DNA from 3 places in the Streptomyces sp. NPDC007907 genome. Region 3 is predicted to be linked to each of the others. Evidence: riboswitches for the same ligand, from Rfam matches in the RefSeq annotation. Region 3 holds a riboswitch; each other region holds the start of a gene.
The links. Region 3 has a riboswitch for cobalamin ahead of ACFZDI_RS27550 (cobalamin biosynthesis protein). Riboswitches for the same ligand answer to the same signal wherever they lie in the genome.
Positions count from the first base shown of each region.

Region 1: linked by a shared signal. The riboswitch ahead of ACFZDI_RS13795 (energy-coupling factor ABC transporter permease) and the one ahead of ACFZDI_RS27550 (cobalamin biosynthesis protein) in region 3 are both predicted to bind cobalamin.
Region 2: linked by a shared signal. The riboswitch ahead of ACFZDI_RS02255 (ribonucleoside-diphosphate reductase subunit alpha) and the one ahead of ACFZDI_RS27550 (cobalamin biosynthesis protein) in region 3 are both predicted to bind cobalamin.

Region 1 covers NZ_JBIBKR010000003.1:527,086-532,189, forward strand. The annotation lists gene ACFZDI_RS13790 (protein kinase) at 1-1,299, shown strand, start outside; cobalamin riboswitch at 1,428-1,613, shown strand; gene ACFZDI_RS13795 (energy-coupling factor ABC transporter permease) at 1,643-2,350, shown strand; gene ACFZDI_RS13800 (energy-coupling factor ABC transporter substrate-binding protein) at 2,347-2,715, shown strand; gene cbiQ (cobalt ECF transporter T component CbiQ) at 2,722-3,471, shown strand; gene ACFZDI_RS13810 (ATP-binding cassette domain-containing protein) at 3,468-4,322, shown strand; gene ACFZDI_RS13815 (maleylpyruvate isomerase N-terminal domain-containing protein) at 4,575-5,104, shown strand, end outside.
Region 2 covers NZ_JBIBKR010000001.1:487,032-492,135, reverse strand. The annotation lists gene ACFZDI_RS02265 (hypothetical protein) at 1-133, shown strand, start outside; gene ACFZDI_RS02260 (ribonucleotide-diphosphate reductase subunit beta) at 46-1,053, opposite strand; gene ACFZDI_RS02255 (ribonucleoside-diphosphate reductase subunit alpha) at 1,053-3,401, opposite strand; cobalamin riboswitch at 3,525-3,722, opposite strand; partial or broken gene ACFZDI_RS02250 (GNAT family N-acetyltransferase) at 3,735-3,926, opposite strand; gene mctP (monocarboxylate uptake permease MctP) at 4,004-5,104, opposite strand, start outside.
Region 3 covers NZ_JBIBKR010000007.1:56,534-61,637, forward strand. The annotation lists gene ACFZDI_RS27540 (inorganic phosphate transporter) at 1-1,200, shown strand, start outside; gene ACFZDI_RS27545 (hypothetical protein) at 1,232-1,453, shown strand; cobalamin riboswitch at 1,593-1,727, shown strand; gene ACFZDI_RS27550 (cobalamin biosynthesis protein) at 1,828-2,835, shown strand; gene ACFZDI_RS27555 (cobyric acid synthase) at 2,837-4,345, shown strand; gene cobN (cobaltochelatase subunit CobN) at 4,342-5,104, shown strand, end outside.

The DNA.
Region 1 (5,104 bases), on a different contig from region 3:
CTGGAGGCTCAGACCGCCGGGCGTCTCAACCACCCCAACGTTGTGGGGGTCCTGGACTTCGGCGAGTACGACAACCGGCTGTATCTGGTGATGGAGCTGGTCGAGGGCGACAGCCTCGCCGGGGTGCTGGCCGGCTCCGGCGCGCTGCCCGCCGAGCGGGTGGCCCGTCTCGCCGGGCAGGCGTCCGCGGGGCTCGCCGCCGCACACGCGCAGGGCATCGTGCACCGGGACGTCAAACCGGCCAACCTGCTGCTGGACGCGGCCGGCACGCTGAAGATCGGCGACTTCGGCATCGCGCGGTTCCTCGACGACCCCGGCGCCGCCCTCACCGCCACCGGGCAGATCATCGGCACCGGTCTCTACCTCGCGCCCGAGCGGGCCCTGGGCAAGCCCGCCGGGCCGGCCTCCGACATGTACTCCCTTGGCTGCGTGCTCTACCAGCTCCTCAGCGGGCGACCGCCGTTCGAGGCCGACACGGCCGTCGCCCTGCTCCACCAGCACCTCGACTCGGTTCCCGTGCCGCCCCGCGAGCTCGGGGTCGCGGGGCTTCCGCCCGCGTTCGAGAACTACCTCCTCGGTCTGCTCGCCAAGCAGCCCGAGGACCGGCCCACCGCCCAGCAGGCCGCCGAGTGGTTCGCCGCAGGCGCCTGGCAAGGCCTGCCCGAGCCGCTGCCCGAGGTCTCCCCGCCGTTGCGGCCCACCTCCACGTCCGCGGCGACGCCCGCCGGGCCGGGCCCGTACGCCGGCTCCGGGACCGGCAGTCCGACCACGTACGCGCTGCCCGCGACCACGGGTCACCGCACGGCGGCCCGGGCCGCCCAGGCGGGGCGTGCGGGCCGCACCCGCGGGCGCGGCGGTGCCGGCAACCGTACGAGGGTGGCCGCGACGGCCGCCGCCGCGGCCCTCTTCCTCGCGGCGATGCTCCTCGGCATGCGCTGGTTCTCGCCCGACACGACCGCGGAGGGCACAGAACCCGACGCGTCCCCGACGGCGAGCAGCCCCGCCGCCACGGCCTCCGAAGGCTCCGCCGCGCCCGACTCCTCCGGCCGGCAGGCCGATCCGCAGGCCGACCCGGCGGCCGGCCCGGGTACGGCCGACACGCCGGCCACCGGCACCGTGGCCGATGTCACTCCGTCCGCGTCGCCCTCCTCGCCGGCTCCTGACGCGCCCGTGCCGAGCGCGACGGCCCCGACACAGGAGGCGGGCGGCGAGCCGGCGCAGCCGAAGCCCGAGAAGCCGCGCCAGGGCGGGAAAGAGGGCGACTTCGACGACGGCGGGGACGACGGGACCGACGACTGACGCGGCCCGGGCGGCGTGCGACGGGCCCCTGTCCGGCGCGCGTGGATCGGCCGTGAGATGCGCCGGTGTGCGAACGGACGCCCCCTCGCGCGCCCCTTGGGTGGCTTGTCATCGCCCTTACCCCGGCCTTATTGTCACCACGCCTTGGTGAACGGGAAATCCGGTGTGATGCCGGTGCGGCCCTCGCCACTGTGAATCGGGAAGTCCGGCTCCAGCCCTCACGGGCAGCCACTGGGTCCTCGTGACCCGGGAAGGCGGAGTCCGGGCGGTGGTACCCGTCAGCCAGGAGACCGGCCAAGGCGCGTCAACCATCCACGAGGTGCTGGAGAGGGTCTGCTGAGCCATGCACATAGCCGAGGGTTTCCTTCCTCCGGCGCACGCGGTCGCCTGGGGCGTCGCGTCGGCGCCGTTCGTCGTCCACGGGGTCCGGTCGCTCACCCGTGAAGTGCGCGAGCACCCCGAGAGCACTCTGCTCCTCGGTGCTTCCGGTGCCTTCACGTTCGTCCTGTCCGCCCTCAAACTCCCGTCCGTCACGGGCAGTTGCTCGCACCCCACCGGCACGGGCCTGGGCGCCATCCTGTTCCGGCCGCCCATCATGGCGGTGCTGGGCACCATCACCCTGCTCTTCCAGGCGCTGCTGCTCGCGCACGGCGGCCTCACGACGCTCGGCGCCAACGTCTTCTCCATGGCGATCGTCGGGCCCTGGGCCGGATACGCCGTCTACAAGCTGCTGCGGCGCTCCAACGTGCCGCTGATGGTGACCGTGTTCTTCGCCGCGTTCGTCGCCGACCTGTCCACCTACTGCGTCACCAGCGTGCAGCTGGCGCTCGCGTTCCCCGACCCGGGCAGCGGGTTCCTGGGCGCGCTCGGCAAGTTCGGTTCCATCTTCGCCGTCACCCAGATCCCGCTCGCGGTGAGCGAGGGCCTGCTGACCGTGCTCGTGATGCGGCTGCTGGTGCAGTCCAGCAAGGGCGAACTGACCCGGCTGGGCGTGCTCGTCGCGCAGAAGCAGGCGCGGACCGGGACCGAGACCGAGGCGGTGGGCCGATGAAGCGGAACACGAAGATCAACCTGCTCCTGCTGATCGCCGTGGCCGCGCTCGCGGTGCTGCCCCTGGCGTTCGGGCTCGGCGACCACAAGAAGGAGCCGTTCACGGGCTCCGACGGCGAGGCGGAGACGGCGATCACCGAGCTGAAGCCGGACTACGAGCCGTGGTTCTCGCCGCTGTACGAGCCGCCGTCCGGCGAGATCGAGTCGGCGCTCTTCTCCCTCCAGGCGGCTCTCGGCGCCGGTGTCCTCGCCTACTACTTCGGCCTGCGCCGGGGCCGCAGGCAGGGCGAGCAGCGGGCGCTGGAGCGACAGTCCGGCAGCACGCTCGCCGGCACCGCCGGGAAGTCCGCCGCGGAAGAGGACTGAGCCCCGGTGCTGCCGATCGACGCGGCGGCGCACGGCAGTCGCTGGCGCCGCCGCCATCCCGTGGACAAGGCCGTGCTGGGGCTCGGCCTCACCGTGCTCGCCATCTCCCTGCCGCCCTGGCCGGGCGCGGCCCTGGTCCTCCTGACGGCCCTGGTCGTGCTGCTGGGTCCGGCCGGTGTGCCCGGGCGGCGGCTGTGGCGGGCCTACCGGGTGCCGCTGGGCTTCTGCGTGACCGGAGCGCTCACACTGCTCGTCCAGGTGGGCGGGCCGGGAGGGCTCGTCGCGCTCGCCGCCGACGGGCCGGTCCGGGCCGGGGAGTTGCTGCTGCGCACCTCGGCGGCCTCCCTGGGCGTGCTGCTGTTCGCCTTCACCACGCCCATGTCCGACCTGCTGCCCCGGCTGGTCGGGGCCGGGGTCCCCGCGCCGGTCGTCGACGTCGCGCTCGTGACGTACCGGATGAGCTTTCTGCTGCTGGACTCGATGCGCCGCATCCGGGAGGCCCAGGCGGCCCGGCTCGGCCACACCGGCCGGGCCGCGGAGTGGCGGTCCCTGGCCGGGCTCGGCGCCACCGCGTTCGTCCGCGCCTTCGACCGGGCCACCCGGCTCCACGCCGGGCTCGCCGGGCGCGGCTACGACGGCACCCTGCGGGTCCTGGTGCCCGAGGCCCGGGTCTCCGTCCGCTTCACGACGGCCAGTTGCGCGCTGCTCGCGGCGGTGGCCGTCCTCACACTCGTCCTGGAAAGGCCGCTGACATGAGCGAGCCAGCCCTCGTCGCCCTGCGGGGCGCGTCCTTCGCCTACGAGGACGGCCCGACCGTGCTCAGCGGGCTCGACTTCGACATCCGGGAGGGCCGCGCGCTCGCGCTGCTCGGCCGCAACGGCAGCGGCAAGACCACGCTGATGCGGCTGCTCTCCGGCGGCCTGAAACCGCACGAGGGGCGGCTGACGGTCGAGGGGCGGCCGGTGGCGTACGACCGCAAGGGGCTGACCCGGCTGCGGACGACCGTGCAGCTGGTGGTGCAGGACCCGGACGACCAGTTGTTCGCGGCCTCCGTCGAGCAGGACGTGTCGTTCGGGCCGCTGAACCTCGGTCTGGACGACACGCAGGTCCGGGCGCGGGTGGCGGAGGCACTGGCCGCCCTGGACATCACGTCCCTGGCCGACCGGCCGACCCATCTGCTGTCCTACGGGCAGCGCAAAAGGACCGCCATCGCGGGGGCGGTCGCCATGCGGCCGCGGGTCCTCATCCTCGACGAGCCGACCGCCGGACTCGACCCGGACGGACAGGAGCGTCTCCTCTCCACCCTCGACGGGCTCCGGGCCGCCGGCACCACGGTGGTGATGGCCACCCACGACGTCGACCTCGCGCTGCGCTGGGCCGACGACGCGGCGCTGCTCACCCCGTCCGGTGTCCGCACCGGGCCCGCGGCCACGGCACTGGCCCGTCCGGATCTCCTCCGGGAGGCGGGGCTGCGTCTGCCGTGGGGCGCGGCGACGGCGGAGCTTCTGCGCTCCCAGGGGCTGTTGACCGAAACGGAGCCGGGCCCGCGCACGCCGGACGAACTCGCCGCACTCGCCGGAGGGCGGCTGGGAGCGACCGGAGGGTGAGGTTCGCGCGGCGGTGAGACGGCCGAGGGCGTCCGGAGCGTGGTGGCCCCGCGGCGGTGTGGACGGCCCGGCGCGCCCGGAGCGTGAGAGCCCCGCGGCGGTGTGGACGGCCCGGCGCGCCCGGAGCGTGAAAGCCCCGCGGCGGTGTGGACGGCTCGGCGCGCCCGGAGGGTGAGCGCCGTGCGGTGGCGGTGAGCGTGGTCGGCCGAAACGCGCTTGTGCAGCCTCGCCGCGCGCCTCTACGTTGCCGGGGTGGATCTCTTCTCCCGTACCTGGGCGGCGTTGCGCGCGGCGGTGGCCCGTCTCTGCGACGAGGACTTCGGGCGGCCCAGCGGCTGTACGGGCTGGCTGGTGCGGGACCTGGTGTGCCACCTGGTCGTCGACGCCCAGGACGTCCTGATCACCCTGGTCACTCCCTCGGACCGGGAACCGACCCGTGACGCGCTGACGTACTGGGAGGTCTCGGATACTCCGCCGACCGGGGACGACCCGCTCGACGCACTGACGGTCCGGCTCGCCGCCGCGTACGAGGACCCGGGCCTGCTGAAGTTCCATCTGGACGACGTCGGCTCCGCCGCCGGGCGCGCGGCCGCGCTCGCCGATCCGGCGGCCCGGGTCGGCACCCGCGACGAGGTCCTCACCGTGGGCGACTACCTCTCCACGTACGTCATGGAGTGGACGCTGCACCACCTCGACCTGATCGCCCACCTCCCGGACGCGCCGCAGCCGCCCGCGGAAGGGCTCTCCCGGTCCCGCACGATGCTGGAGCGGATCGCGGGCGG
Region 2 (5,104 bases), on a different contig from region 3:
CCGGCAGATCCGGGAGGCTCAGGAGGCCCGCGAAGAGGTGCCGGCTCAGAAGTCCTCGTCCAGGTCGACGGTGCCCTCCACCGCCACCTGGTACGCCGAGGGCCGACGCTCGAAGAAGTTGGTCAGCTCCTGAACCCCCTGGAGCTCCATGAAGGAGAAGGGGTTCTCGGAGCCGTACACCGGAGCGAAGCCGAGGCGGGTCAGCCGCTGGTCCGCCACGCACTCCAGGTACTGCCGCATCGACTCGGTGTTCATGCCCGGCAGGCCGTCACCGCACAGGTCGCGCGCGAACTGCAGCTCGGCCTCGACGGCCTCCCGGAGCATGTCCGTCACCTCCTGCTGGAGCCGGTCGTCGAACAGCTCCGGCTCCTCCTTGCGGACGGTGTCGACCACGTCGAAGGCGAAGGACATGTGCATCGTCTCGTCGCGGAACACCCAGTTGGTGCCGGTGGCCAGGCCGTGCAGCAGGCCCCGGCTGCGGAACCAGTAGACGTACGCGAAGGCGCCGTAGAAGAACAGGCCCTCGATGCACGCGGCGAAGCAGATCAGGTTGAGCAGGAAGCGGCGGCGGTCCGCCTGTGACTCCAGGCGCTCCAGCTTCTCGACCTCGTTGATCCACTTGAAGCAGAACCCGGCCTTCTCGCGGATGGACGGGATGTTCTCCACGGCCGCGAAGGCCGCCGCGCGGTCCTCCGGGTCGGGGAGATAGGTGTCGAGCAGCGTCAGATAGAACTGGACGTGCACCGCCTCCTCGAAGAGCTGACGGCTCAGGTACAGCCGCGCCTCGGGGGAGTTGATGTGCTTGTACAGCGTCAGCACCAGGTTGTTCGCGACGATCGAGTCACCCGTCGCGAAGAAGGCGACCAGCCGGCCGATGAGGTGCTGCTCCGCGGGGGAGAGCTTGGCGAGGTCGGCGACGTCCGAGTGGAGGTCGACCTCCTCCACGGTCCAGGTGTTCTTGATGGCGTCCCGGTAGCGCTCGTAGAAGTCCGGGTAGCGCATGGGGCGCAGGGTGAGCTCGAAGCCGGGGTCGAGAAGGTTCTGGGTGCTCATTACTGGCAGGCCTCGCAGGACTCGGGGTTTTCCAGGGAGCAGGCGACCGCCTCGGGGTCGGGAGTGGCCTGCACGGGCACGGTGGCCCGGGCGGCGCGGGCGATGCGGGTCGCCGGGCGCGAGCGCAGGTAGTACGTCGTCTTCAGCCCGGACTTCCAGGCGTAGGCGTACATCGAGGAGAGCTTGCCGATGGTCGGCGTCTCCAGGAACAGGTTCAGGGACTGGGACTGGTCCAGGAACGGCGTCCTGGCCGCCGCCATGTCGATCAGGCCGCGCTGCGGGATCTCCCACGCCGTGCGGTAGAGGGCGCGCACGTCCTCGGGGATCCAGGCGAAGTCCTGCACCGACCCGTTGGCCTCGCGCAGGGCCTCCCGGGTGCGGGCGTCCCACACGCCGAGCCGCTTCAGCTCGTCCACCAGGTAGGAGTTGACCTGGAGGAACTCGCCCGACAGCGTCTCGCGCTTGAACAGGTTGGACACCTGCGGCTCGATGCACTCGTACACGCCCGCGATGGAGGCGATGGTGGCCGTGGGCGCGATGGCGAGGAGCAGCGAGTTGCGCATGCCGGTCGAGGCGACGCGCTCGCGCAGCGCCGCCCAGCGCTCCGGCCAGGTCAGCTCCGCGTCGTAGTGGTCGGGGTGCAGTACGCCCCGGGCCGTACGGGTCTTCTCCCAGGCCGGCAGCGGGCCGTTGCGCTCGGCGAGGTCGGCGGAGGCCTCGTACGCGGCGAGCATGATCCGCTCGGCGATACGGGTGGACAGGGCCTTGGCCTGCGGTGAGTCGAAGGGCAGGCGCAGCTTGAAGAAGACGTCCTGGAGGCCCATCGCGCCGAGGCCGACCGGACGCCAGCGGGCGTTGGAGCGGCCAGCCTGCTCGGTCGGGTAGAAGTTGATGTCCACGACCCGGTCGAGGAACGTCACGGCCGTGCGGACGGTCTCGTCCAGGCGCTCCCAGTCGATGTCCCCGCCGGTCACGAACGCGCCGAGGTTCACCGAGCCCAGGTTGCAGACCGCGGTCTCGCCGTCGTCGGTGACCTCCAGGATCTCCGTGCAGAGGTTGGAGGAGTGCACGACGTGGCCGGGCTCGGCCGTCTGGTTGGCGGTGCGGTTGGCGGCGTCCTTGAAGGTCATCCAGCCGTTGCCGGTCTGCGCGAGGGTGCGCATCATGCGGCCGTACAGCTCACGGGCGGGCAGGGTCTTCTTCGCGAGGCCCTTCGCCTCGGCCGCCCGGTACGCGGCGTCGAACTCCTCACCCCACAGGTCGACCAGCTCCGGCACGTCCGAGGGGGAGAACAGCGACCACTGCGCGTCGGTGTTCACGCGCCGCATGAACTCGTCCGGCACCCAGTGTGCGAGGTTCAGGTTGTGCGTACGGCGGGCGTCCTCACCGGTGTTGTCGCGCAGCTCAAGGAACTCCTCGATGTCGGCGTGCCAGGTCTCCAGGTAGACCGCGGCGGCGCCCTTGCGCCGGCCGCCCTGGTTCACGGCGGCGACCGAGGCGTCCAGGGTCTTCAGGAACGGGACGATGCCGTTGGAGTGCCCGTTGGTGCCGCGGATCAGTGAACCGCGGGCGCGGATCCGGGAGTAGGCGATGCCGATGCCGCCGGCGTGCTTCGACAGCCGGGCCACCTGGTGGTACCGGTCGTAGATTGAGTCCAGTTCGTCCTGCGGGGAGTCCAGGAGGTAGCAGGACGACATCTGGGGATGCCGGGTGCCGGAGTTGAAGAGCGTGGGGGAGGACGGGAGGTAGTCGAGGCGGCTCATGAGCGAGTAGAGAGCCGCGACCTCGTCCACCGCGCGTGTGGTGTCGTCCTCGGCGAGGCCGCACGCCACCCGGAGCATGAAGTGCTGGGGCGTCTCGACGACCTTGCGGGTGTGCGGGTGACGCAGCAGGTAGCGGCTGTGGAGGGTACGCAGGCCGAAGTAGCCGAAGCGGTCGTCGGCCGCACGGTCGATCAGCGCGTCGAGGCGGGCGGCGTGGACGCGCACGAACTCGGCGGTGCGGTCGGCGATGAGCCCCTCGCGGTGGCCGACCGCGACGGACCCGGTGAAGGACGTGACGCCCTGCGAGGCGGCCTCCTCGCGGATGCCGATGGTCAGCAGCCGGGCGGCCAGCCGGGAGTAGGCGGGGTCCTCGGAGATCAGACCGGCCGCGGCCTCCGTCGCCAGCTCCCGCAGCTCCCGCTCGTCCGCCTGCGCGGACCGGCCGCGCAGCGCGGCGGCGGCGACCCGGTCGGGGTCGGCGTCGGGGAGGTCGGCGGTCAGCTCGCTCAGGGTCCGCAGCAGCGTGGCACCGGGAGCGTCGTGCTCTTCTTCGGCTGAGACCGGTTCGGCTGGCGCGATGGTCACGTGGGGCTCTCCCTCGCTCGGCACGGGGGCCTCGTCGAGGGCAGGGGGCAGCACACGAGCGCACGCGGCGTCGCGTCCACCGGCCCACTCCACGAGGCCCGGACGTCAGGGCACACCGGCCGGGTGGCCGGGTGCGCTGTCGGCAGGTCCTCGGACTGACCCCTGTGCAGGGCGGCACCCGGAACACGGCGGTTCCGGGAACAGACATGCACAAGTACACCGTTGCGGGACAGTTCCGGATTCGCACCGGATTCCCCTGCGGCGACAGCGAGCATGAGCATACATCTTGTGCCGGGTTCGAACGGCACCCCCAGATGTTGTGTCGTGCTGGTTTCAGAGCGTCAACTCATAGGTGAGATGAGTGATGTCCGTCAGCTCCGGGAGGGGGTTCCCGTCACGCTCGGGTGTGCGAGTGAAGCCCAGGCGTTCGTAGACGCGATGGGCGGTGTGCACGGGGGGCCGGGCCGACAGCACGACGCTCCGGCAGCCCGGGGTGGCCCGCGCCCGCTCGACGCAGGAGCGCTGATGAGCGTGTACGACAGCGGGCCGCCGTGGTGAGTGGTCTCGGCGGCCCGCTGCGGGTGTTGTGTGGTGGTGCGAGGTCAGTGAGCCGACCCGGCCGTCGCAGGCGGGAGTTCCACCTGGACCCCGGGGTCGCCCGCGTCCGCCGTGTAGTCCTCCGGCTTGGTCTCGTCGATGCCGTCGGGGGCCTTCAGGGCCTTCAGGACGAAGGTCAGGACCACCGTCACCACCACGTTCAGGACGAACGCCGTGAGGCCGATGTAGCCGATCTCCCCGATGCCCGGGATCTCCTTCGCGGAGCCGCCGAAGTGCTTCTGCGTCGGGGAGGCCACGCCGTACGCCGCGGCCGTGCCGTAGATCATGCCGACCGCCCAGCCCGCGAGCAGGGCCCAGCGGTGGAACCAGCGGGTGAACAGGCCGCCGACCAGGGCCGGGAAGGTCTGCAGGATCCAGATGCCGCCCAGCAGCTGGAAGTTGATGGCGACCGTCTTGTCCATGGTGAGGACGAAGGCCAGGGCGCCGACCTTCACCAGCAGGGAGACCAGCTTGGAGACCTTGGTCTCCTGCGCGGGGGTGGCGTCCGGCTTGATGAAGTCCTTGTAGATGTTGCGGGTGAAGAGGTTCGCGGCCGCGATGGACATGATGGCCGCGGGCACCAGCGCGCCGATGCCGATCGCCGCGAACGCCACGCCCGCGAACCAGTCCGGGAACATCGTCTCGAACAGCTGAGGGATCGCCAGCTGACCGTTCTGCACCTTGATGCCGGCCGCGATCGCCATGAACCCGAGCAGCGCCAGCAGGCCCAGCATCAGCGAGTACAGCGGCAGGATCGTGGTGTTGCGGCGGATCACCTCACGGCTCTTCGAGGACAGCGTCGCCGTGATCGAGTGCGGGTACATGAACAGCGCCAGGGCGGATCCCAACGCCAGCGTCGCGTACGTCCACTGGCCCGGCTCGGCCGGTGCCAGCGCCCCGCGCGGCGCGCCCGTCGCCGGGTTGGTCTGGCTGAACGCGTCACCGGCCTTGGCGAAGATGTCGTCGAAGCCGCCCAGCTTGATCGGGATGTAGATGATCGCCACCGCGATGACGATGTAGATCAGTGTGTCCTTCACGAACGCGATGAGCGCGGGGGCCCGAAGACCCGACGAGTACGTGTACGCCGCCAGCACGCCGAACGCAAT
Region 3 (5,104 bases):
ACGAACGGTTTCCACGACACCGCGAACGCCATGGCCACGACCATTTCCACGGGCGCCATGAAGCCCAAGGTTGCGGTGGCCATGTCCGCGGTCCTCAACCTGGTCGGCGCCTTCCTGTCCGTCGAAGTCGCCAACACGATCTCCAAGGGCCTCGTCGACGAGGCCGGCATCCGTCCCGAGGTCATCTTCGCCGCCCTGGTCGGCGCGATCCTCTGGAACCTGCTGACCTGGCTCGTCGGTCTGCCCTCCAGCTCCTCCCACGCCCTCATGGGCGGTCTGATCGGTGCCACGATCGCCTCGGCGGGTGTCGGCGCGGTGCACGGGGACGTGCTGGTCACCAAGGTGCTGATCCCGGCGATCGCCGCCCCGCTGGTCGCGGGCATCGCGGCGATGCTGGCCACGCGGCTGACCTACTCCCTCGGCAGCAAGGCCGAGGACAAGGCGTCCAAGAAGGGCTACCGGGCCGGCCAGATCGCCTCCGCGGGCCTGGTCTCCCTGGCGCACGGCACCAACGACGCACAGAAGACCATGGGTGTCATCACTCTCGCCCTGGTCGCCGGCGGCGCCGTGGCGCCCGACTCGGACCCGCCCATGTGGGTCATCCTCTCGGCCGGTCTCGCCATCGCGCTCGGCACCTACCTGGGCGGCTGGCGCATCATCCGCACCATGGGCAAGGGACTGACCGACCTCCAGCCGCAGCAGGGCTTCGCCGCCCAGACCTCCGCGGCCACGGTCATCCTGGCCTCCTCGCACCTCGGTTTCTCCCTCTCCACGACGCACTCCGTGTCCGGTTCGGTGATGGGTGCCGGACTCGGCCGCAAGGGCGGCGTGGTCCGCTGGTCCACCGCGACGCGGATGTTCGTCGCGTGGGGTCTGACGCTGCCGGCCGCGGCCCTGGTGGGCGCGCTCGCCGAGTACGTCACCGGCTTCGGCAGCTGGGGCACCGCCGTGGTGGCCGTCTTCCTCATCGCCTCCAGCGCGACGATCTGGAAGCTGTCGCGGCGCGAGGTGGTCGACCACACCAACGTCAACGACACCGACAGCGAGAACGACGGCGCCGAGCCCGCGGGCGTGGTCACCACGGCGATCGCCGCCGTGACGCCGCCCCCTGCGGGAGGCACGGCGTCGGCGGACCCGGTCCCGACGTTCCCGGCGCAGGCCACCGCCGAGCGCACGCCGACCACGACCACCACGGTCTGACCGCCACCGGTTACAAGGAAGAGTCTCGGATATGAAGATCGACTGGGCGGCCCTCGGCTCCGTCTTCGGCGTCAGCCTCGTGGTCACCGTGGCCCTCGTCGGCCTGTTCACCCTCGGCATCACCGGTCTCTCCCGCCGCGAGCGGGCGGTGGCGGAGGGCGGGTCCGCGAGCCTCGCCGTCACCGGCGCGTACGCGTGCTTCGCGGCCTGTGCGGCGGCCGTGGGCTACGGGATCTATCTGATCGTGGCCTGAGCGCCCCACCGCACATCGTGTCCGCCGGGCGGCACGGGACTTTGGTCCCGTGCCGCCCGGTCGTCATGCGGGGCAGGGGGCGATGTGGGGTTCTCCACACTCTCCCCTCGCAGGTCAACGGCAAGTTGACGGCCGTTCCCGGCCGTGGTGGACTGCCGGGGCCAGTACGGCGGCAGGAGAGGAAGCCGGTGAAAGTCCGGCGCGGTCCCGCCACTGTCACCGGGGTAGCAATCCCCCGGGAGCCAGGAACTCTCACCGCCGATCTCGTCGAACCAGGGCGCGGACACCCTGAGTGAGGACACATATCGCCATGCGCGGCTGCCGATCGAGGTTCACCACCCCACCCCTGCCCGCCCTCCTGGCCGGCTGAGCCCATGGGTGCCGGTCGCGTCTTCGCGTACGGCGCCGCCGCCGGTCTGATCGGTGACCTGTTGCTCGGTGATCCTCGCCGGGGGCATCCGGTCGCCGCGTTCGGGCGGGCCGCGGGCGCCGTGGAACGGGTGTTGTGGCGGGACCATCGCGGGTGGGGCGCGCTGCACACCGCCGTGTGTGCCGGCGGGGCCGTCGCCCTCGGGTCCGTCGCCGCGCGTGCCGTACGCACCTCCCCCGCCGCCTCCGTCGCGCTGACCGCTGCCGCCACCTGGGCCGTGGTCGGGGGGACTTCACTCGCCCGGGAGGCCCGGACCATCGGGCGGGCCCTGGAGGCCGGGGACGTCGAGGCGGCCCGGGCCCGGCTGCCGCACCTGTGCGGCCGCGATCCGCAGGCCCTCGACGCCGACGGCATGGCCCGGGCCGTGGTCGAGTCGGTCGCCGAGAACACCTCCGACGCGGTGGTGGGGGCTCTGGTGTGGGGCGCCGTCGGCGGGGTGCCGGGGCTGCTGGGGTTCCGGGCCGTCAACACCCTGGACGCCATGGTCGGGCACAAGTCGGCCCGCTACCGCCGCTACGGGTGGGCCTCCGCACGCCTGGACGACCTCGCGGGGTGGCCCGGAGCGCGGCTGACCGCCGTCCTCGCCGCCCTGGCCGGGCCGGATCCGCGAGGGGCCGTGCGGGCCTGGCGGGCGGATGCGGCGCAGCATCCGAGTCCCAACGCCGGGCCCGTGGAGGCTTCGTTCGCCGGGGCGCTCGGGGTGCGTCTCGGCGGGACGCTGTCGTACGGCGGGCGGGTGGAGCACCGGCCCGTGCTGAACACCGGGGGGCGTGCCGTCGGCACGCGGGACGTCGAACGGGCCGTACGGCTGTCGAAGCGCGTGACATGGCTCGCGCTCGGGGTGTGCGCGGGCGCGCGGTTGTTGACGAGTGCGCGGTTGTCCAGAGGTGCGCGATCGCTCGGGAGTGCGCCGTCGCTCCGGGGTGCGCGGTCGCTGAAGAGGGGGAAATGACATGAGCGGTGGGCTTCTCGTCGCCGGTACCACTTCCGACGCCGGCAAGAGCGTCGTGACCGCCGGGATCTGCCGGTGGCTGGTGCGCCAGGGCGTCAAGGTCGCGCCCTTCAAGGCGCAGAACATGTCCCTGAACTCCTTCGTGACGACGGAAGGGGCCGAGATCGGGCGGGCACAGGCCATGCAGGCGCAGGCCTGCCGCGTCGAGCCGACCGCGCTGATGAACCCGGTGCTGCTCAAGCCCGGTGGCGAGCAGAGCAGTCAGGTCGTGCTGCTGGGCAAGCCGGTCGGGGAGCTGAGCGCGCGCGGCTACCACGGCGGACGGCAGCAGCAGTTGCTCGGGACGGTGCTGGACTGCCTGGAGCAGTTGCGGGGCACGTATGACGCGGTGATCTGTGAGGGGGCCGGTTCTCCCGCCGAGATCAACCTGCGGCGGACGGACATCGTGAACATGGGGATCGCCCGGGGCGCCGGGCTGCCCGTGCTCGTCGTCGGCGACATCGACCGGGGCGGGGTGTTCGCCTCGTTCTTCGGGACGGTGGCGCTGCTGTCGCCCGAGGACCAGCGTTGCGTCGCCGGGTTCCTCGTCAACAAGTTCCGCGGGGACGTCTCCCTGCTGGAACCGGGCCTGGACATGCTGCACGGGCTCACGGGGCGGAAGACGTACGGCGTGCTGCCGTTCCGGCACGGGCTCGGGATCGACGAGGAGGACGGACTGCGGGTCTCCCTGCGGGGAGCGGTCCGGGAGTCCGTCGTCGCCCCGCCCGTCGGCGAGGACGTGCTGCGGGTCGCGGTCTGTGCCGTGCCGCTGATGTCCAACTTCACCGATGTGGACGCGCTGGCCGCCGAACCGGGCGTCGTGGTGCGGTTCGTGGACCGGCCGGAGGAGCTGTCCGACGCCGACCTCGTCGTCGTGCCCGGCACCCGCGGGACGGTCCGGGCGCTGGAGTGGCTGCGCGAGCGCGGGCTCGCCGACGCCCTGGTGCGCAGGGCCGCCGAGCAGCGGCCCGTGCTCGGCATCTGCGGTGGCTTCCAGATCCTCGGCGAGCACATCGAGGACGACGTGGAGAGCCGAAGGGGACACGTCGGCGGGCTCGGGATCCTGCCCGTGCGGGTGCGGTTCGCCCGCGAGAAGACCCTCACCCGGCCGGAGGGCGAGGCCCTCGGCGAGCGGGTCGAGGGTTACGAGATCCATCACGGTGTCGCCGACGTCCAGGGCGGCACGCCCTTCCTGGACGGCTGCCGGGTCGGCCAGACCTGGGGCACGCACTGGCACGGCTCCCTGGAGTCGGACGGCTTCCGGCGGGCCTTTCTGCGCGAGGTGGCGGCCGCCGCGGGCCGCCGTTTCGTGCCCGCGCCGGACACCTCGTTCGCCGCGCTGCGCGAGGAGCAGCTCGACCGGCTCGGCGACCTGATCGAACAGCACGCGGACACCGACGCGCTGTGGCGGCTCATCGAGTCCGGCGCGCCGCAAGGACTGCCCTTCATTCCACCGGGAGCACCCGCATGAGCACTGTGTTGTTGTTGTCGACCGCCGACACGGACCTGCTGGCGGCCCGGGCCGCCTCCGGTGCCGACTACCGGATCGGCAACCCGACCCGCGTGGACGTCCGGGAGGAGCTGCCCGCCCTGCTGGACGGGGCGTCCGTCGCCGTCGTCCGGTTGCTCGGCGGCAAGCGGGCCTGGGAGGACGGGCTCGCCGCGCTGAGGGCCTCCGGCATCCCCACCGTGCTGCTGGGCGGCGAGGCCGTGCCGGACGCGGAGCTGATGGCCGAGTCGTCCGTCCCGGCCGGTGTCGTCGCGGAGGCGCTCAGGTACCTCGTGGAGGGCGGGCCGGACAACCTCACCGAACTCGCCCGGTTCCTCTCGGACACCGTGCTGCTGACGGGCGAGGGGTTCGACGAGCCGCGGAAGATGCCGGAGTACGGCGTCCACGGCGAGCGCGCCCGCGTGGAGGGCCGTCCGACCGTCGGCGTGCTCTTCTACCGGGCGCACGAACTGAGCGGCAACACCGCCTTCGTCGACACCCTGTGCGACGCGATCGAGGCGCGGGGCGCCAACGCGCTGCCCGTGTACTGCGGTTCGCTGCGCGGGGCGGACGCGGGCCTGTACGAGATTCTCGGGCAGGCCGACGCCCTGGTCGCCACCGTCCTCGCGGCCGGCGGCACGCACGCCTCGCAGGCCTCGGCAGGCGGCGACGAGGAGGCCTGGGACATCGGCGCCCTCGCCGAGCTGGACATCCCCGTGCTGCAGGGCCTGTGCCTGACGT